3 regions of the Photorhabdus kleinii genome follow, and region 2 is predicted to be linked to each of the others. Evidence: predicted binding sites of a transcription regulator. Region 2 holds the regulator's gene; each other region holds the start of a gene.
What was found. The regulator Fur, encoded in region 2, represses iron uptake genes when iron is present. The targets are predictions, from matches to a motif close to ATAATAATGAGAACNACTATCAA.

Region 1 (4,411 bases), on a different contig from region 2:
TCACGTAGAGAATTCACACCATTAGCCACAATTTTCAATGCATCAATATCCAGCCCTGAATCTGTCTCATCCAGAATACAGAGTGTCGGTTCCAGCGCGGCCATTTGCAGAATATCATTACGCTTTTTCTCACCACCGGAAAAGCCGACATTGACTGAACGTGTCAGCAAATCCGGCGGCATATCCAACAATTCAATTTTTTCTTCGATAAGATCGGCAAAATCAAAGCGATCCAGCGGCTCCTGATAGCGATATTGGCGAACAGCGTTCACTGCGGTTTGCAGGAAAAATTGATTACTGACACCCGGAATTTCTACCGGATATTGAAACGCCAGGAAAATCCCCTCGCCGGCTCGCTCTTCTGGCTCAAATCCAAGTAAATCTTTGCCTTTAAAGGTGATTTCACCATCATCGATTTCATACTCTTCACGGCCAGCTAACGTTGCTGATAATGTACTTTTACCGGAACCATTTGGCCCCATAATGGCATGAATTTCACCCGGTTTAACTTCAAGATTTAATCCTTTTAAGATTTCATTACCTTCAACACTGACTCGTAAATTTTTAATACTTAACATATTACATGCCTTCGAACGACTTAACGTTCTGTCATAAAAAAGGGAAACCGAGAAAATTCATCCGACGCTGTGTTCAAGGCTGATCGCCAGCAATTTTTGTGCTTCAACAGCAAATTCCAGGGGAAGTTCAGAGAACACATCCTTACAGAATCCATTAACAATCATGGAAATCGCATCATCTTCACTGATGCCACGTTGCAAGCAATAGAACAATTGATCTTCACCAATGCGGGAGGTTGTCGCTTCATGCTCCAGTTGCGCCGTATTGTTCTGTACTTCTACATAAGGGAATGTATGCGCGCCACATTCAGTACCAATCAACATGGAGTCACATTGGGTATAGTTACGAGCGTTTTCTGCTCCCGGTAATATTTTAACCAGCCCACGATAACTGTTCTGACTACGACCAGCAGAAATGCCCTTTGAAATAATGGTCGATTTGGTATTACGGCCAATGTGGATCATCTTGGTACCGGTATCTGCCTGTTGAGTACCGTTAGTCAGCGCAACGGAGAAAAACTCGCCAATCGAGTTATCCCCTTTCAGGATCACACTGGGATATTTCCAAGTAATTGCGGAACCTGTTTCCGATTGAGTCCAAGACATTTTGGCATTTTCGCCTTCACATAATGCTCTTTTAGTGACAAAGTTGAGAATCCCCCCGGCACTATCACCACCGGAAAACCAGTTTTGTACCGTGGAATATTTTACTTCGGCATCTTTATGGATAATCACTTCGACAACAGCGGCATGAAGCTGATAGCTATCACGCACCGGTGCAGAGCATCCTTCTATATAGCTGACATAACTGCCTTCATCAGCAATCAGGATAGTGCGCTCAAATTGTCCCGTTTTCGCAGCGTTGATACGGAAATAGGTGGACAGTTCCATTGGGCATCGAACGCCTTTTGGCACATAAACAAAAGTACCATCAGAAGCCACCGCGGCATTCAACGCGGCAAAAAAGTTATCATGGCTTGCAACCACACTGCCGAGGTATTTACGGACCAATCCGGGATATTCCTGTATCGCTTCACTAAATGAGCAGAAAATAATCCCTTCTTTCGCTAACTTATCCCGATAGGTCGTTGAAACAGAAACGGAGTCAAAAATAGCATCTACCGCAACAGCTTCACCTTCCCGTACAGGAACACCCAACTTATCAAATGCTTCTTCAATTTCTGCGGTTAAATAGCTATTAGCTTGCTCCGCTCCTGTCCCTTGAACAGCACCAGATTGTGAATTGCAACTATCACCACAAGCACCGCATGAAGGTGCTGAATAGTAACTGTAGTCTTGGTAATCAAGATTGGGATAATGGGCTTTCAACCAATGAGGCTCTTCCATTCCTAGCCAATGGCGATAAGCCTCCAGCCGAAATTCAAGCATCCATACGGGCTCATTGCGTTTTGCGGAAATGGCCCGCACAACCTCTTCACTCAAACCTTTAGCTAACTCATCCGTCGCTACCTGAGTAAAGAAGCCTTCTTTATAACGATGATCGCTAAGCCAAGTCTGCACATCATCACTGATTTCTACATTGCTCTGAGACATATATTGGTACACTTATATACCAAAGCTTTCACCACACCCACAGGCATGTTGTGCTTTTGGATTATTGAATTTAAATATCTGATTTAAACCTTCACGAACAAAATCCACTTCAGTACCATCAATAAATGGCATGGCTTTCAGAGGAACATATAGACATGCACCTTCATTTTCATACCTCAGATCATCAGGTGCCGGATCGTTAACCATCTCAAACACATAGCCAAAGCCGGCACATCCCGATTGCTTAACCCCCAGATATAATCCTTTGCTTTGTGGGTTTTGCTGCATCAACTTTAGGATCTGCTCTGCTGCTCTCGCGGTGATGGTGATTCCTTGCCATGCAGTTTCATTCAGAGAAAAGGTTTCAACACTATTTGTCATAGTTGACCTCACATTTGTTCTATGGTCATTTTTGCCGCCGTTATCGGAGAACTCTACTCCCGTATAATGGTAATGATAACCTTTATCACTTCAACCATTTGTTTTAAGAGGATATACCTTAAGCAGATCGAATTTTATACAAATGCGATGATTTATGTTCATTTCATATGAAGGTATATCTTTAATTTACTGTTTTATCTATAAATTATTAGTTTGATCAATTGTGCTATTTTGTACTTATTGGCGTAAGACAAAAGCACAAAAAGTTCATCAAAAGCATTATTAATGCGAGCTTTCAGAGACACAGGAGAATGGCTCCATCCCCAGTATAAAAATAAAAGCCAGTCAGACAAAACTGATATAGTTAACCGAAAGTACAGAATGAAGGTTGCCATTATGATGATAATATATGCAAATAGAATTTCTGTTTAATTGAGGCAATTAATTAAACGCATTAAGAAACAATTTTATCTATACCCGTTATCTTTCAAGTTGCCTCTTTGTTGGCTGCACTCACTTACCCCGGTCACATAGTTACCTATGCTCCCGGGGATTCGCTCCCTTGCCGTCGCGATGCATCTTGAAATCCATAGGGTATATATATTCCACTTCCAACATTCCTTTATTTTTTATTAATAGCTATACTGACTGGTTAATTTAATTCAAAGGTATTACTTGACTATAATAAATATTTTCAAGATGTTGCATCTTATATCAATAAAAGTATACTGCCTCCGGGTGCTTGAGACTTTCTGTCTTGAGCATTATATTCCAGGCAGGAAGAGAAAAGCCCCATCCGACTATAAATCGAAATGAGGCTACTCCTAATGCTGAACAACATAAGGCTAGCCTCTTACCTGACAAAAAGCAAGGAGAGAAGGTGATGAAGCCGCAAAAAATCGCAATATTTAGTTTGATCATTATTTGTGTGACATTACTCCTGTTCACATGGATAACAAGGGGTTCACTCTGTAAGCTCCATGTCAAACGAGGTAATACAGAGGTTGCGGCAATTATGGCTTACGAATCCAGCAACAGGTAAGGCAACCTCAGGCGGGAGGTTTTTACTCCCGCCCTTTTAGATGTTGTTATGGCTTTAGTTCTCAGGCACCCTTTATATTTCAGTGGAATTAGACATTAATTAAAACTACTGAAATTTTAGCATTAATTGATATATACTGGCGTTTACAGATTTAAATAAAAATTTTCAATTAGATTTTTTCCTATCCCAATATTAATTCTTTTAATATCATTCACCACTTCTATTCCATTAGACATTTAAACTTATAGAACATATACAATCAACTCAAATAACCCATAATATTATAAAAATATCGATAAGCTCTATAAATATATATACTTCTTAAAGGTTATCGCAACTCAAGTAAATTATCTTAAAAAATAACTTTTTCACTTAAATAGTAGGTTATTTCACATAATAACCTACTTCTACTTTTGTTTTATATTTTATCCAGGCAAAACTGATGTGGTTAACCGAGAGGTACAGCACAAATGTTGCCGCTCATCAAAAATATCAATTCGCCACACCTGGTGATTGCGGCCAATATGAATAGGTTTACATACGCCTTTCACTTCACCACTACGAACCGAGCGAATATGATTAGCATTGATTTCCAGCCCAACAACTTTTTTCTCACCTTCGGAACAGAGATACCCAGCTAAAGAACCGAGTGATTCTGCCAGCACAACAGATGCCCCGCCATGCAATAAACCAAATGGCTGACGCGTGCGATAATCAACCGGCATTGTGCCTTCAATATAGTCATCACCGATATGCGTGATTTTTATGCCCAGATGGCCCATCATACATTGGCTATTTACTTGATTCAGGCTATCCAGTCCAATATCACGTTTCCAAATCATGGGATTATCTCCAA
Region 2 (12,272 bases):
TTGCTGAATCTCCCGATGTCTCTGAGTTTGAACGTATGGAGTGGTTCTTTAACATTTACAAAGATGTGTTCCCACCAACTCACTTTCAGTCCACCGGTATTTTTACTAAGAATTTAGATACCTCTTTTTTGTAATTAGGCTACGGCGTAAGAGTTATTATTGTATGACAGCATGATAGGGGTATTATCAGATTATTATATTAATTAAACGATAAAAAATACCTTGTTTAGTATAGTGTGATATAAGGTAAATGAATTCATTTCTATTGGATATGGAGATTTATTTGAAATATTAAAAAATATTGAAATTTTTGATGTTGTTTTTTTGAGCTCTAATGTTTATTTATTCTTTAAAGTGACTTTTTTAAAAGGGAAACTTATCATGGGTTTGACGGTCCAAAATATATAACATATAAGCGCTTCCTTAAAGAAGTGAGAAAGTATCACAATTACTCAGGAAAAAGAGTTATGGAGCTTAACCGCCAGAGAAATGAAACGGTGTTTAGTGAATGACGTATAGAGCATGGCTATAACTATTTTGTTTTATACCCGTTATCTTTCAAGTTGCCTCTTTGTTGGCTGCACTCACTCACCCCGGTCACATAGTTATCTATGCTCCCGGGGATTCACTCCCTTGCCGTCGCGATGCATCTTGAAATCCATAGGGTATATATGAGGAGAGCGGAAAAGGAGATAATTCACAAATATATAAATTTTTTAATTGATATATTTTGTCTGAAATATTTATTGCTATTAATCATTATTAAGGAGAGTATATTTTGACTTCAGAAAATATTTCTGTATCACCCGTTGCTATTGTTGGTGGTGGACCTGTTGGCCTAATGTTAGCTTTATTCTTGGATTTATATGGTGTTCGTTCGGTTATTTTTAATTTGGAGGAAGAGACCCGGTGGCAGCCTAAAGGCAGTACCCATAGTGCCCGTATTATGGAGCATTTTCGTCGTGTAGGTATATCTCAGCCTATTCGGTCATTAGGCGTGCCAAAAGAGTTTCCTTTGGACGTATCATATTTTACCAAGTTTAATGGATGGGAGCTTGCACGGATTACGTTACCGTCGGAAATGGAGAAAATGTCTATGCGCGAAAATGCGGCTTCGACAGATCCCGTTCCAGAACCAATAATACGTGTAAATCAAATGTATGTTGAAAGGTTCCTGCTACAACATGCAAAGAGTCGTCCAAATATCACAATGAGATATGGCTGGCGCGTTAAAGATTTTGTCCAATATAAAGACGAAGTAAAACTTTATGCGGAGCATATTGATGGAAAGTATGCTGATGAAGTCTGGCAAGCGGCATATATGGTTGGGTGTGATGGTGGACAGAGCTTTGTACGATCTAAACTTGGTATAGTTTACGAAGGAACCGTTGAAGCTAAGGCAGGTTTTCTAACGGGTGGAATGGTTTCCAGTTATATCCGTGTTCCTGGAATTCACCGAGGATTATTACGAGACAAAAAATCCTGGATGTACAATATTGTCTCACCTAGGGAAAATATGTTATTTATCTGCCTGGACGGTGAAGATGATTTTTTATTTGTGACCCAGAGTAAGGATGGGAAAGTTATTGATGATTTGGAAGTCGTTCGCATAGCGCAGGCAGGAATAGGTACAGATGTTGAGGTATTAGTCCTTGGCAATACGATATGGAAAGGCGGTGTTGCTCTCGTTGCTGATAAATATTCTGAGGGTAGGGTATATTTAGCAGGAGATTCTATTCACTTATTTGCTCCCACCGGTGGTTTTGGCATGCATACGGGGATCGACGATGCTAGCAATTTAGCTTGGAAAATTGTTGCGTCTATAAATGGTTGGGCAGGTGATGCGTTAATGGATTCTTATGAAAGCGAGCGTCGTCCAATTGCATGGAGAAATACTGCCGTTGCTCGTTCTTATACCCGGCAGACAGCATCACTATATGTGCCTGCAAATTTGGAAGATGCGGATTATGCGGGTGAGCTGGCGCGTGAAAAGATTAATACTGAGCTAAGTCATTTTCGCTGTCAATTTACTTCTATCGGAGTGGAACTTGGTGCCCGATATGATAGTTCTCCTCATATTATTAATAGCGATCCGGTACCGGATGATGATTGGCTTAATTATAAACCAAGTAGTGTACCCGGAGGGAGATTGCCGCACTTATGGCTCACACCTATTCCTGGCACTAGGGTATCTCTGTTCGATATTTTAGGCTCCGGGTTTAGTTTGCTTCGGGTAGGATCTCATTTTCCAGATATATCTGAATTATTAGCTCAGGCATATCAACGTAAAATTCCGGTCAAGATTGTTGATCTTCCCGGTCATGATGCTTGGCAATTATATCAAACCAGGCTCCTTTTAGTGCGTCCTGACCAATATATTGCCTGGAGAGGTGATAGGGTTCCTGACAACATAGGTTCAATATTGGATAAAATTATCGGTAGGTAAGTAAAGGGATGATTTTCTGGGATGAAGATATTAACGCTAATGAAACAGGGATCACAATATGATGGTTAAGGCGGATGTTTTTATGGCAGGTAACAGCCCTTTTGGTAATATCTATACCCTATGGATTTCAAGAGGCAACTTGAAAGATAACGGGTATATAGGACTAATATAATGGTCATCACAAAGCATTGATGGTTGACTAATACATTTGTTGCGCATATAAAAAATCAGCGAACAATCGAAATATTATCGGGGTTTGGTGTTAGCACATTAAGAAAAGCGTGCTTGTGGAAAGGGTGGTTGGGTGTATAGAACGATAATATAGTTCAACCACCACTGTTATTACGCAGAATGATGCAGTTAATATTATAAAAAAAACTTATCGGTAATTTTGATGGCACTTCTTGTGCGTTTGTCAGAAATCACGGACATATGACATGGTATTGCTAGGATAATTAGAGAAGATAGGCAGAAATGATAACTAAGATAAAATATGTTGAGTATTATTTCAAGATAGTTAGAAAATACAAATTTTACAATAAACTACAATATTAGAGGTAATTATAGTGAAAAAAACGTTTTTCTCATCTGGAGACTTTGGTAAAGTTCCCGGAGAATTAATTGAAGATAAGCCTACTCAATTGATTCATGAAAATGTATTGAACTCTGAAGTGAGTCAAGATTTGAATTTCTCAAATGAAAGGCGCCATAAAGTGGCTATGGTTAATTTACCCAGTAAAGTTCTCAGTATGACTCTGGGAGGGTTACAACCTGGACAATCGACCCGTAAACACAGACATAGTTATGAAACCATAATATATATCGTTAATGGGGAGGGGTATTCACTCATTGGTGAACAACATATTTCATGGAAAGCCGGTGATGCGATATATGTTCCTGTATGGGCATGGCATCAACATGTTAATAGTGGTGCTATTGATGAAGTATTCTATATTGCATGTGAGAATGCGCCAATGTTGCAAAACTTAGGTCTTGCTGTTCGTGAAGAGCTTTGAATTTAAGTAAGTGTAGGTTTTATAGATTGTATTTAAAAACAGATAATGATTTCACCGGGATAAAATCGTATTAGTAATATCCCGGTATTTTCTATATATTAATTATATCTCAATCATCATATTTTTTTATTCAGTTAAACTCGTGTTATTTAACTGTTTTCTATAATAGAAAAACAAATCACAATTGGTAGTTTATTTTTTTAAATATTATCATTGGTAAATAGTTTTACATCTATTTTAGTTGGAAAGTATTTGTATTAATCAATCTATTTTTCAGTATGTTTTTTATATTGTTACTCTTTCGTTTTTGTATTATTTTATATTTTTATATCAATGAGGTATATAACTTTTATCTCGTTCCTTTTTAATGTGTTCTCTGTCATGTTTTACAAAAAATCCTTTTTTCACTATTGATAATTTGTGGTGCGAAAAATAATCTTCATAGATGTTGATTAGATGATTTTAATTTTATTTCTTAATGTAATGTTTTTTATTTTATAAATCGATTTACATTTTTGGCAGTAATTTTATGGTTACATATGGCGTAAAGATTGGTATTTTTTTCCAAAACGAGAAAGCGATTAAATTCAACGTCATCATGCCGTTTATTGTCTTCTCATGGCTCGTTGCTGCTGTTCTTAGTGCTTCTGAGCAGCGGCTTACCTTACATAACGTTTGTGTTTGAAAGAGGTAATAATGAAGAAATTTAAATTGCATACATTAGCAGCACTGACTGCAACAGTTGGACTTATGGGTTCTGTGTATGCTTACCAAACAGCGCAGCAAGTGGTTGATGCACTGAGTCAATTAAAAGTTAATTATAAGGTCGTTGATAATCAGGCGGGAGATCACGGCGTTAACTGTGCAATGCTGGGGGCTGACTGGGCTAAATGTAATCGAGTGGATATTACTTTAACCAATGGTAATCAGGCGATTGACTCTGTTGACTGGGCGATTTATTTCCACAGTATTCGCCAAGTCCTGAGCGTAGATAATGAACAGTTCAAAGTCACGCGTATCACGGGCGATTTACATAGACTGGAACCGACCGAAAAATTCACCGGTATTAAAGCTAATGAGCAGGTAAAACTGCCGTTTATTGGAGAATACTGGCAGATTTACAGCACTGATTTTCTACCTCGCTGGTATGCAACGTCGGGTGATGCGAAACCTAAAGTGCTTGTTAGTACAGATACAGAAGATCTAAGTCAATTCTTATCTGCTTTCACCGGTGATCAATGGAAACGCACACAGACAGATAATAATATTTTGATGACACCTGAAAATCGTTATATGAAGAATTTGCAGGTCAAAAAGGTTGGATCAAAAAAGTTGCGTGGGCAAATTATCCCGACACCAAAAGAGGTTCAGATTTTTACCGGGGATGCTGATTTATCTGGTGGGGTGAGACTGGAATTAGGTGGTTTAAATGACGAGGCAGTTATTCTTGTCAGAAAACGTTTTACTGATCAAGGCATTAAATTAGAGAATAGTGGCTATCTCGTTGCGACCCAGATTGTCTCTTCAGATTTTACTGGTGATTTGCAGGTTAAAGGGGCTTACCGTCTAAATGTTACCCAACATGGGGCACAAATTGTTGCTTTTGACCAATCAGGAGTGTTTTACGGTCTTCAATCTCTGTTGTCATTAATTCCTGTTGATGGCGATAGGAAGATTGCTACTTTGACGGCAAAAGATGCGCCCCGCTTTGAGTATCGCGGGGTTCTCCTTGATGTAGGGCGTAATTTCCACAGTAAACAGGCTGTTCTGCGTTTGCTTGACCAAATGGCAAGTTACAAGCTGAATAAATTCCATATTCATCTGTCTGATGATGAAGGTTGGCGTTTGGAAATTCCTGGATTACCTGAGTTGACGGAAGTTGGCAGCCAGCGGTGTCATGATTTAAGTGAAACTAAATGTTTGTTACCACAACTGGGTTCAGGCCCCGATAACAACAACATGGGTAGCGGATATTTCAGCCGTCAAGATTACATTGATATTTTGAAATATGCCAAAGCCCGTTATATCGACGTTATTCCTGAAATTGATATGCCAGCCCATGCTCGGGCCGCCGTTGTTTCTATGGAAGCCCGCTATAAGAAATTAATCGCTCAGGGGAATGTGAAAGGGGCGAATGAATATCGTTTGCTCGATCCAACGGATACCACCAGAGCAACATCGGTTCAGCTCTATGATCGTCGCAGTTATTTGAACCCATGTATGGATTCTTCAAAACGGTTTGTTGAGAAAGTCATTGGTGAAATTGCCGCTATGCATAAAGCAGCGGGCTCACCATTGGAGACTTGGCATTTCGGGGGAGATGAAGCGAAGAATATCCGTTTGGGAGACGGATTCCAGGATAAAAATGGTCCTATCGTACCGGGTAAGGGCATTATTGATAAAAATGCGGAAGATAAACCGTGGGCTAAATCTCAGATTTGTCAGAAGTTGATAGAACAGGGTGTTGTGAAAGACATTGATTATCTTGCCAGCGACTTCGCAATTGAAGTGAGCAAAATTGTGAATGCTAATGGCATTGAAAGGATGCAGGCGTGGCAGGATGGTTTTAAACATGTTGGCAGCGCTAAAGATTTTGCCACCAAACGCGTTGGGGTGAATTTCTGGGACGCTCTCTACGATGGCGGCTTTGATTCAGTCAATGATTGGGCAAATAAGGGCTATGAAGTGGTGATATCTAGCCCAGATTATATTTATCTGGATATGCCATATGAAGTTCATCCACAGGAGCGTGGCTATTATTGGGCGGCTCGTTTTAACGATGAAGCTAAGATCTTTAGTTTTGCACCCAATAACATACCTCAAAATGCTGAAACTTCCATTGACCGTGATGGTAATGCATTCCGTGCGAAAAGTGATAAACCGTGGCCGGGCGCTTATGGGCTTTCAGGTCAAGGATGGAGTGAAACGGTTCGGACTGATGAACAGATGGAATATATGATTTATCCGCGCTTGTTACCGCTGGCAGAACGGGCATGGCACCGGGCCGGTTGGGAGCTGGATTATGTTCCGGGCCAGGTATATAAGCGTGGAGAAACGTATAAAGTCGATATAGATGCGCTTAATCGCGACTGGACTCGATTCGCTAACCTGATAGGGCAACGTGAACTTAGTAAACTGGATAAAGCAGGTATTGCTTATCGTCTGCCGGTTCCGGGGGCTAAGGTAAAACGGGGTATCTTGCGGGCTAATGTTGCTCTGCCTGGATTGGTAATCCAGTATTCGACTGATGGCGGTCGTAACTGGGAAGTTTATAACAACCATAAACGCCCAAGAGTGAGGGGTGATGTGTTGATCCGTTCTGTCAGCCCGGATGGTAAACGTTATAGTCGAATTGATAACGTAAAGGCATGATAATGTTGTAGTAAGAGGGGAACCCTGATGGGTTCCCCTCTCTAGGTAGATAAAAAATTAGCGGTTCAGGCGTGAATTATTTCTCATCATGTGCACTACTATCTTCGCGGCAATTACCGGCAGAGCAGTGACCATATAAATAAAGACTGTGGTTTGAAAGCTTAATCCCATAACGCTCAGCAATGTTCTTCTGGCGTCTTTCGATATATTTGTCACTGAATTCAATGACTTTACCACAGTCCAGGCAGATTAAATGGTCGTGGTGTTGTTGTTGAGTGAGTTCAAAAACCGATTTGCCACCCTCAAAGTTATGACGGGTGACAATACCGGCATCATCAAACTGATTCAACACGCGGTAGACAGTAGCAAGTCCAATCTCTTCACCGTTATCAATCAGTTTTTTGTAGAGATCTTCCGCACTGACATGGTGGTATTCAGGCTCCTGTAACACTTCCAATATTTTCAGACGAGGAAGTGTAACTTTAAGTCCAGCATCTTTTAATGCCTTATTGTTGTCGGTCATGCGGATTCAGTCCTGTTACTCAGTAAAGTGAACTTAGTGATACTTCAAAAAGTACCAGTTAGTTATCAGATTATGATTATAGGCATGGCTAATGAAAATGAAAACCACGTTAACCTTAACTTTCATTATACATTTTGCCAGAATAATCGTTTATAAAACGCAGGAATAACCTTACTATTTATCATACTTAGGCTGTTTTTTGCCATTCTTCGTAGTGAAAAGCGGATTTAAGCAGTGTTCTGACAAAAGTAATAGCCTTTGAATGCGATCCCACAGGTGCGAGTGAAGCGAGTCACTTCTCACCTACCGTGGGTTCACTATTGATAAGAAATGGCCTGCACCAATTACGCTTACTGGGATAGGCCGCTATCCTGCAAGAATTTCTGACAAACTCAGCTCTTCGTAGATCTGTTTAGTCCAGGCATTAACACGCTCTTCTGTTAATTCTGGTTGGCGGTCTTCATCAATAGCAAGCCCAATAAAATGGCTATCATCAGCCAGACCTTTTGATTCTTCGAAGTGATAGCCCTCGGTTGACCAATGACCAACAATAATGGCGCCGCGGGGTTCAATAATGTCACGGATAGTTCCCATAGCATCGCAGAAATATTCCGCGTAATCTTCTTGATCACCACAACCAAAAAGGGCGACCAACTTCCCTTCAAAATCGATCTCTTCCAGAGTAGGAAAGAAATCATCCCAGTCACACTGTGCTTCACCGTAGTACCAGGTAGGGATGCCGAGCAGCAGAATATCGAACTGTTCGATATCTTCTTTGCTGCTCTTGGCAATATCATGAACTTCTGCAATGTCGGAACCCAGAATTTTTTGGATCTTTTTGGCAATATTTTCTGTGTTGCCGGTATCGCTGCCAAAAAATATACCTATAATTGCCATAGGATAATATAACCTCTTGTTTTATTTGTGTATTTCTGTATGAGATATACGTATAAAATGTTAAAAATCAGTAGAAAAGGCTCTGATTGTATTAATAAAAAAACAAAATCCTATTCTGACTAAACAGTCAGGACAATTCTGTCAAATTTGTGTGATTTCGTGCCTTCAATGCTATCAAGTCGTGATGTTACTTTCTGCTAACTGGGCCAGCAAAATTTGCTCGATGAGTTCACTGCGGCTGATGTTGCGTTGCTGTGCAAGAAAGTTAAGCGCATCTACTGCATCAGCATTTATTTTCAGCTCCACACGACGCAGACCGCGCACCTTATCACGGCGAAGTTGGTTACGCTTGTTGACTCTGAGTTGTTCATCCCTGGAAAGTGGGTTGGTTTTTGGGCGCCCCGGTCTGCGTTCATTTGCGAACAAATCCAGAGTGGTGCGATCCATTTGTTCTTTTGCCATAAATTCAATTAGTAAAGGGCGTATACCATAAAATATAGCACGCCATGATACCCCAGCTTCTAGTGTATCGCTACTGCCTGACAAAGATAAAAGCGGCGTCATTGCTTATCTGTAAAGGATTGTGGTTGAGTTTCCGTTTTAGCGGTGTTGGTATTTTCTACGGTACTCTATTGGTGTTAACCCATTAAGTTTCTTGAATAACTCTCTGAAATAGCGAGTATCTTCATAGCCAACTTCATGGCTGATTTCTTCTATGGTCTTATTCGATTTTTCTAACCGGCATTTCGCCAGAGATAGTCGAATCTGTTGGATATATTGAATAGGTGTCTGGCCGGTTGCAGTCTTAAAGCGCCGCTTCATCTGTCTTTCACACAGATGAATTTTATCGGCCAAATTGCCAACTGATAATCTGTCTGATGGGGCAGAATGCATCCAGTCTTGTAGTTTGTGGATTAATGTATCTGAATGTTGGCGATAGGGTACAAAACTTGCGAGAGTATGAGAGGGGAGACCTTCCATATTACCAAATATGAGCTGACTACAGGTTTCCCTAGTATTTTGACCATATATCTGTTCAATAATATGCATCATGACATCGTTGTATTCATAGGTGCCAGAAGTACAAAAAATATTGTTATCGCTGGTGACTTTTATTTCTGAATGTAATTGTACTTGCGGAAACATGTCCTTGAATAATTTGGTAAATAGCCAGTGTGTGGTGGCTTTGCGGTTATTGAGTAAATTAGCTTTAGCCAATACAAAAGAACCTGTACAAACGGAGACGATAGGAACATTTTTTTCTTCCATCATTTGGAGCCAATCTAAGGTTTCTTGAGTACAAAAATCGAAATCGTAATAAGGGGCCCCAATTGAACCCACCAGGACAATATCTGTTTGTTTTATTTCTCCTATGAGTTTATTGGGTTTTAGCCGAATACCCCCCATCCCGACAGCATCCTGATTATCCTGTGTGACAATATTGATTTCTGGCTCCGGCGCTCCGGCTAAACGAGCAGCAGTGGTTAAAATTTCTATTGGGCCAGTAATAGAAGTCAGAGATCCTCCTGAAAATACTAACACGCTTAAAGAAACTGGATTCCTGTCCATAAGAATTCTCCAACTTAAAAATTAAGATGTATCAAGATATTTCATTGTCTAACATCTTAATAACTTATTGTAACAATTTAAATAAGTTAATTACATTGAATTATTTTTTTTGAACAAACAAGTAAAATAAAAAATAATTTCAGCCAAAACTTATTCCGTCTTTGTTAAGAGTTGGCTGAATTGTCATTTAATTTTCGCCAACTTGTTGATGCCACAGATGCGCGTATAAGCCATCTTGCTGGAGCAATTGGTCATGCGAGTCAAATTCGATAATTTGCCCCTGATCTAACACACAGATTTTATCCGCGTGGCGAATTGTATTGAGCCTATGAGCAATACTGATCACTGTTCTGTTACGGCATATTTCGTCCATATTTGCCATGATTGCCGCTTCGGATTCATAGTCCAATGCTGAGGTGGCTTCATCAAGGATCAGAATAGTTGGGTTGACCAGGAGCGCTCTTGCTAATGCGATTCTCTGTCTTTGACCACCTGAAAGATTTACTCCTTTTTCCCCAACTGGATGCGCAAAACCGTGGGGAAAGGATTGAATAAATTCAATGGCCCCGGCTAACTCAGCGGCACGATAGACTTCTGCATCTGTTGCGTTGGGCTTACACAGCCGAATGTTATCGGTGATACTGCCAGAAAACAGGATACTTTCCTGGAGCACAACACTCATATTACGGCGTAAAGAGACGGGATCAGCAATAGCCAAATCCATGCCATCAATCAAAACTTGTCCATGTTGAGGTACGTACAACCTTTGTAGCAAACGGGTGAGAGTACTTTTACCTGAACCGGACGGTCCAGTTATACCAATAAATTGACCCGATTTTATCAATAACGACAGGTTCGCCAGAACTTCTGGTGTGTCGTCATGGTAGCGGAAGCGAATATTTTTGAATTCAATTTGGCCTTCCAGCTCAGGTACAGAAGCCAATCCCTGTTTACTGTTTTCCATTGGCTCATCAAGAATATCCCCCACACGTTTCAAGGCGATTAACGTATGCTGAAAATCTTGCCAAACCTGTGCGAGCCGGAGGATCGGTTGCGTGACGTGTCCGGCCAGCATATTGAAGGCAATAAGTTGCCCCGGAGTCAGTTCACCGCGTAAGACTTCTGTCACCCCCCACCATAGGAGGATCGCGGCGGTAAATTTCTGGACAAAATCGATTCCCTGTCCTGCGATTAAACCGCTTTTCTGTGCCGCGAAGCTTTTAGTCAACTGCTGGCTGAGAATACGTTGCCACTGATGCAAGAAACGGTTTTCAGTCGCGGTGGTTTTGATGGTTTCAATCCCAGTGACGGCTTCAGTCAGAAAGCTTGTTGCATTTGCATCGGTTTCATATTCTGCTTCTACTTTGCGGCGAATAACCGGCCCGGCGACTACCCAGAATACGAAGTAAACAAAAAGTGAGCCAATAACAATCCAGGTTAGTATCCAGGCGTAATAAAACATGATGCCAATAAACATGATGACGAAAATTAAATCCAGCAACAGCATCAGGGTAGAACCTGTCAGAAACTGGCGGATTTGAGACATCTCTCTGACTCTGGCAATGATCTGCCCTGTTTGCCGTTGCTTAAAATATTGCAGCGGCAATCCTGCCAGATGACGATACAGTCGCCCGGAGAGCTCAGAATTTATCTGGCTTGCCATGTGCCCAAACACGGTGTTGCGCATAAAGCTATACAAGGGTTCGGCAAGGGCGATAGCGAGCATAGCCATACCTAATACATGCAGGCTAGATAAACTTCGTCCTACTAATACCTTATCGATGATGTTTTCAAACAAGATCGGACTGACCAGTGCAAATAACTGGAGAACTATGGCAAACAAAAACAGATCTCTTATCTGACTTTTCTGCCGGAAAATGGAGGGATAAAACCAGTTCAGGCCGAATTTGACATGTTTTTTAGTTAATTCCTGATCGGCGATTAGCAGGATCTTATAGGTATTTTCTTTATTATCAGCAAATAAAGAGAGTGACCTCGTTTGTTCAGTAGCCGGATCGAGAACAATAATATGGGTGTTACTGACTTCAATCAGTACCCACCATTGCTGTTCCAGTTCAATCAAGGCCGGTAAGGGTAATGTTGGCCCAGTATTGACAGTTAATTGCTCAATTTTACTGTGTAGCCCAATAGCGTCTGCGGCTTCGCGTAGTTGTAACTCATTCAGATATAAAGAATCAAAACCCAGTCTGTGCTGAAGTTGATCAACAGTAGCTGACTTATGAAATTGTTTCCCCACATAGACGATACAATTTAGCGCCTGATTATGAGTGTAGTTACTGGAATCAGTGGCAGAAGAAGGTAATAGGTCCACGATTATTTCTCCCTTAATGCTTCAGATTGATACTCTCTGATAGGACTCAAGAGATAATCGATAACGCGGCGTTGGTCGGTTTTGATTTCAGCGACGATTGACATACCTGGGGTAATT
Region 3 (4,411 bases), on a different contig from region 2:
GATGAAGCCATCAAAGTATTCGCCCGCAACCTGCAAGATCTATTGATGGCCGCGCCAGCGGGTATGCGCGCAACAATGGGACTCGATCCCGGTCTGCGTACCGGTGTCAAAGTGGCTGTTATCGATGCAACCGGCAAACTGATTGCCACAGACACGATCTATCCACACACCGGGCAAGCGGCTAAAGCTGCTGCAAGCGTGGCAGCATTGTGTCTCAAACATCAAGTGGAACTGGTCGCCATCGGTAACGGAACGGCTTCCCGTGAAACAGAACGTTTCTTCGCGGATGTGCAAAAGCAGTTCTCAGAGATAAAAGCCCAAAAAGTGATTGTCAGTGAGGCAGGGGCATCGGTTTATTCTGCTTCTGAGTTGGCGGCACTGGAATTTCCTGATCTGGACGTTTCACTACGTGGAGCAGTCTCTATCGCCCGTCGCTTGCAAGATCCACTGGCCGAATTGGTGAAAATCGATCCGAAATCCATCGGTGTCGGTCAGTATCAACATGATGTCAGCCAGAGTCAGCTTGCCAAAAAATTAGATGCCGTCGTTGAGGATTGCGTAAACGCCGTCGGCGTGGATCTCAATACTGCTTCTGTTCCGTTGCTAACCAGAGTTGCCGGGTTGACCCGCATAATCGCCCAAAATATCATCAACTGGCGTGATGAGAACGGCCGTTTCAATAACCGTACACAATTACTAAAAGTCAATCGCCTCGGGCCAAAGGCTTTTGAGCAATGTGCTGGATTCCTGCGGATTAATCACGGTGATAACCCGCTGGATGCATCGACCGTTCATCCAGAAGCTTATCCGGTAGTGGAAAAAATTCTGGCGGCCACTGAGCAGAAACTCCAAGAATTGATGGGTAACCCTGCTTCATTACGTGGATTGCAACCTCAGGATTTCACCACCGAGCGATTTGGTGTTCCAACCGTTACCGATATTTTGAAAGAGCTGGAAAAACCTGGCCGAGATCCACGACCAGAGTTTAAAACCGCGACTTTCGCGGAAGGCGTGGAAACCATGAATGATCTGCGTCCGGGAATGGTGCTGGAAGGTGCAGTCACTAACGTGACTAATTTTGGCGCATTTGTCGATATCGGCGTTCATCAAGATGGTTTAGTTCATATCTCTTCGCTGTCCGATCGTTTTGTAGAAGATCCCCATACCGTGGTAAAAGCGGGTGATATCGTTAAAGTAAAAGTGTTGGAAGTTGATCTGAACCGCAAGCGCATCGCTCTGACCATGCGTCTTGATGAGCAACCGGGAGAAACTCCCTCACGCCGCAATAACAGTGCACAAGCTGACCGCCATCCTGAACGTAATGACAGGAACCGTAACACTTCCCGTTCTTCTACCTCAGCCGGAAACAGTGCTATGAGTGATGCGCTAGCTGCCGCATTCGGAAAAAAACGTTAAGATTCCCATCACGGTAAGATGCACTGCTTCGGCAGTGCACGTTTCATGGTTCCTGCCAGAAAGAATCCAAACTCACAGATTCATATCAACTCTGAGTGACTAAGTGATTAAATTAACACCAAAAATGAAAATAGGATTAACATTGAAATTAATGTTGGTTATTATTCTCATTTGCAATTATTATGAATTGGATGCAAATCATACTTCATAATAATGAGTATGACTAATTTTCGATATTATACCCTACGGATTTCAAGATGCATCGCGACGGCAAGGGAGCGAATCCCCGGGAGCATAGCGAACTATGTGACCGGGGTGAGTGAGTGCAGCCAACAAAGAGGCAACTTGAAAGATAACGGGTATATCTTACTTACCACATATCCCGGAAAGTTATATGCAACTTCTTCCAGACCATAGTTACAAGATCATTGGTTTTTCTCCGAAGATCAGCCCAGCTTACCGACAGAAATTGCTGTCATTAGGTATGTTGCCCGGTTCTTCATTTCATGTTGTCCGCTTAGCGCCTTTAGGTGATCCGATACAAATTGAGACTCGCAGAGTCAGCCTGATTCTGAGAAAAAAAGACTTGGAATTTCTCACATTAGACAGCGTTCAATGCAACGCATAATTCGTTGCAAGCAACGAAACGGTTACTCTTAATTTAATCTGGCACCAAAAACATGAAAGCACTGACCATTGGCCTAATTGGCAACCCTAATGCCGGCAAAACAACATTATTTAACCAACTTACTGGCGCCCGACAACGTGTAGGCAACTGGGCTGGCGTTACAGTAGAACGAAAAGTTGGCCGTTTTACCACCGTGGAACACAAAATTGAGTTAGTTGACCTGCCGGGAACCTACTCTCTAACCACGATTTCTGAGCAAACATCACTGGATGAGCAGATAGCCTGCCACTATATCCTGAGCGGTGATGCTGACATGCTGATTAACGTCGTAGATGCTTCTAACCTTGAGCGAAATCTCTATCTGACGTTACAACTGTTGGAATTAGGTATTCCATGCATCGTTGCGCTTAATATGCTGGATATCGCTGACAGTCAGCATATCCAAATTGATATTGCTGAACTGGAACAACGCCTCGGCTGTCCAGTCATTCCAATGGTTTCAACCCGAGCAACGGGACTAAATGAGCTGAAACGGGCAATTGACCGCCATAAGCAGAATTCCGGGCAGTCACTGATTCACTACCCTGATTGCCTGTTGCAAGAAATTGAGACGTTATCTGGTGCAATGTCAGACAATTTTCATGCTCAACAACGCCGCTGGCTAGCGCTTCAGATGCTTGAAGGGGATATTTACAGCCTGGAACGTTCCGGTCTTGCTACCTCAATGCTGATTGAATCCAAAGAACGCTTGCAACAACAGCAACATGAAGAGCCCGAACTGGTGATTGCCGATGCGCGCTATCAAAGCATCAATACATTGTGCATGGCCGTGATTGATACCCAAAAAGCCATGCCAAACAAACTCACTCAGGCAATTGACAGAATTATCCTTAATCGTTGGTTAGGCGTACCTATTTTCCTGGCAGTTATGTATTTAATGTTCGTGCTGGCAATTAATATCGGTGGTGCGCTACAACCTATCTTTGACAGTGGTTCTGTCGCTATTTTCATTCATGGGGTTCAATGGCTTGGGCATACCTTAAGTTTTCCAGAATGGCTGACGGTTTTCCTCGCGCAAGGCATCGGTGGTGGTATCAACACCGTTTTGCCGCTGGTACCACAAATCGGCATGATGTATTTATTCCTCTCTTTTCTTGAGGACTCCGGTTATATGGCGCGGGCGGCATTTGTCATGGATCGTCTGATGCAAGTTCTTGGACTACCGGGTAAATCGTTTGTCCCGTTGATCGTTGGCTTCGGTTGTAACGTCCCATCCATTATGGGGGCGAGAACGCTGGATGCGCCGCGTGAACGCTTGATCACGATTATGATGGCCCCCTTTATGTCTTGCGGTGCACGATTAGCCATCTTTGCCGTATTTGCCGCCGCATTCTTTGGCAAAAACGGGGCAACCATTGTTTTTTCCCTTTATATATTGGGCATTGTCGTCGCTATTCTGACTGGCCTGATGTTGAAATACACCATTATGCGTGGCGAAGCTTCACCGTTTGTTATGGAACTCCCGGTTTACCATATTCCACATCTAAAAACCTTGCTTCTGCAAACCTGGCAACGCCTGAAAGGTTTTGTTATCCGTGCCGGTAAAGTAATCGTTATCGCCAGTATGTTCATCGGTGCACTCAACAGCTTCTCATTCTCTGGTAAGGCGGTGGATAGCATCAACCAATCCGCTCTGGCTTCAGTCAGCAAGGTTATTACGCCTGTGTTACAGCCAATTGGCGTTCACTCTGATAACTGGCAAGCAACTGTTGGTTTGATAACTGGTGCTATGGCAAAAGAAGTGGTAGTTGGGACACTAAATACGCTGTATACCGCAGAAAACATTGCTAATGAACCGTTTAATGCAGATGAGTTCAACCTATTTGCTGAACTGAAAGATGCAGTTGGTGAAACTTGGGATAGTTTGAAAGATACCTTCACTCTGAGCGTGCTTGCCAACCCAATCGAAGCTAATAAAGGTGACGGTGAGATAGATAGCGGTTCTATGGGAACCATGAGCGCCAAATTTGGCTCCGCTATTTCAGCTTACAGTTATCTGATCTTTGTTCTGTTATATGTACCTTGTGTTTCGGTGATGGGCGCGATTGCTCGTGAAACAAGCCGTGGTTGGATGACATTCTCCATTCTGTGGGGACTGAACGTGGCTTATTCAATTTCAGCTTTGTTCTACCAGATGGTGACTTTCTCACAACATCCACAAAGCGGCCTGATTACCATTCTGACCGTCGTCATATTTAACGCGCTAGTGTTCTACTTCCTGCGTCGAGCACGCAGCCGTGTGACGATGAAGTTAATCAGCAACCCGGGAAATAGCTGCCACTGCTCCAGTGGAAACTGTCACTAGGA

Region 1: the regulator Fur is predicted to act here: its motif matches at 2,580-2,602, upstream of sufA (Fe-S cluster assembly scaffold SufA).
Region 3: the regulator Fur is predicted to act here: its motif matches at 1,624-1,646, upstream of feoA (ferrous iron transporter A).

The regions. Positions count from the first base shown of each region.
Region 1 covers NZ_JAJAFY010000001.1:215,629-220,039, reverse strand. Annotated here, with positions in the region: gene sufC (Fe-S cluster assembly ATPase SufC) at 1-578, opposite strand, end outside; gene sufB (Fe-S cluster assembly protein SufB) at 636-2,132, opposite strand; gene sufA (Fe-S cluster assembly scaffold SufA) at 2,145-2,513, opposite strand; gene LG003_RS00985 (Hok/Gef family protein) at 3,397-3,555, shown strand; gene LG003_RS00980 (hotdog fold thioesterase) at 3,981-4,397, opposite strand; gene ydiJ (D-2-hydroxyglutarate dehydrogenase YdiJ) at 4,394-4,411, opposite strand, start outside.
Region 2 covers NZ_JAJAFY010000016.1:7,590-19,861, reverse strand. Annotated here, with positions in the region: gene LG003_RS10095 (hypothetical protein) at 1-134, shown strand, start outside; gene LG003_RS10090 (FAD-dependent oxidoreductase) at 779-2,446, shown strand; gene LG003_RS10085 (cupin domain-containing protein) at 3,013-3,462, shown strand; gene LG003_RS10080 (beta-N-acetylhexosaminidase) at 4,159-6,834, shown strand; gene fur (ferric iron uptake transcriptional regulator) at 6,911-7,357, opposite strand; gene fldA (flavodoxin FldA) at 7,724-8,254, opposite strand; gene ybfE (LexA regulated protein) at 8,429-8,716, opposite strand; gene LG003_RS10060 (GlxA family transcriptional regulator) at 8,855-9,823, opposite strand; gene LG003_RS10055 (type I secretion system permease/ATPase) at 10,011-12,155, opposite strand; gene LG003_RS10050 (HlyD family type I secretion periplasmic adaptor subunit) at 12,158-12,272, opposite strand, start outside.
Region 3 covers NZ_JAJAFY010000025.1:48,363-52,773, reverse strand. Annotated here, with positions in the region: gene LG003_RS13145 (Tex family protein) at 1-1,416, shown strand, start outside; gene feoA (ferrous iron transporter A) at 1,811-2,044, shown strand; gene feoB (Fe(2+) transporter permease subunit FeoB) at 2,097-4,409, shown strand.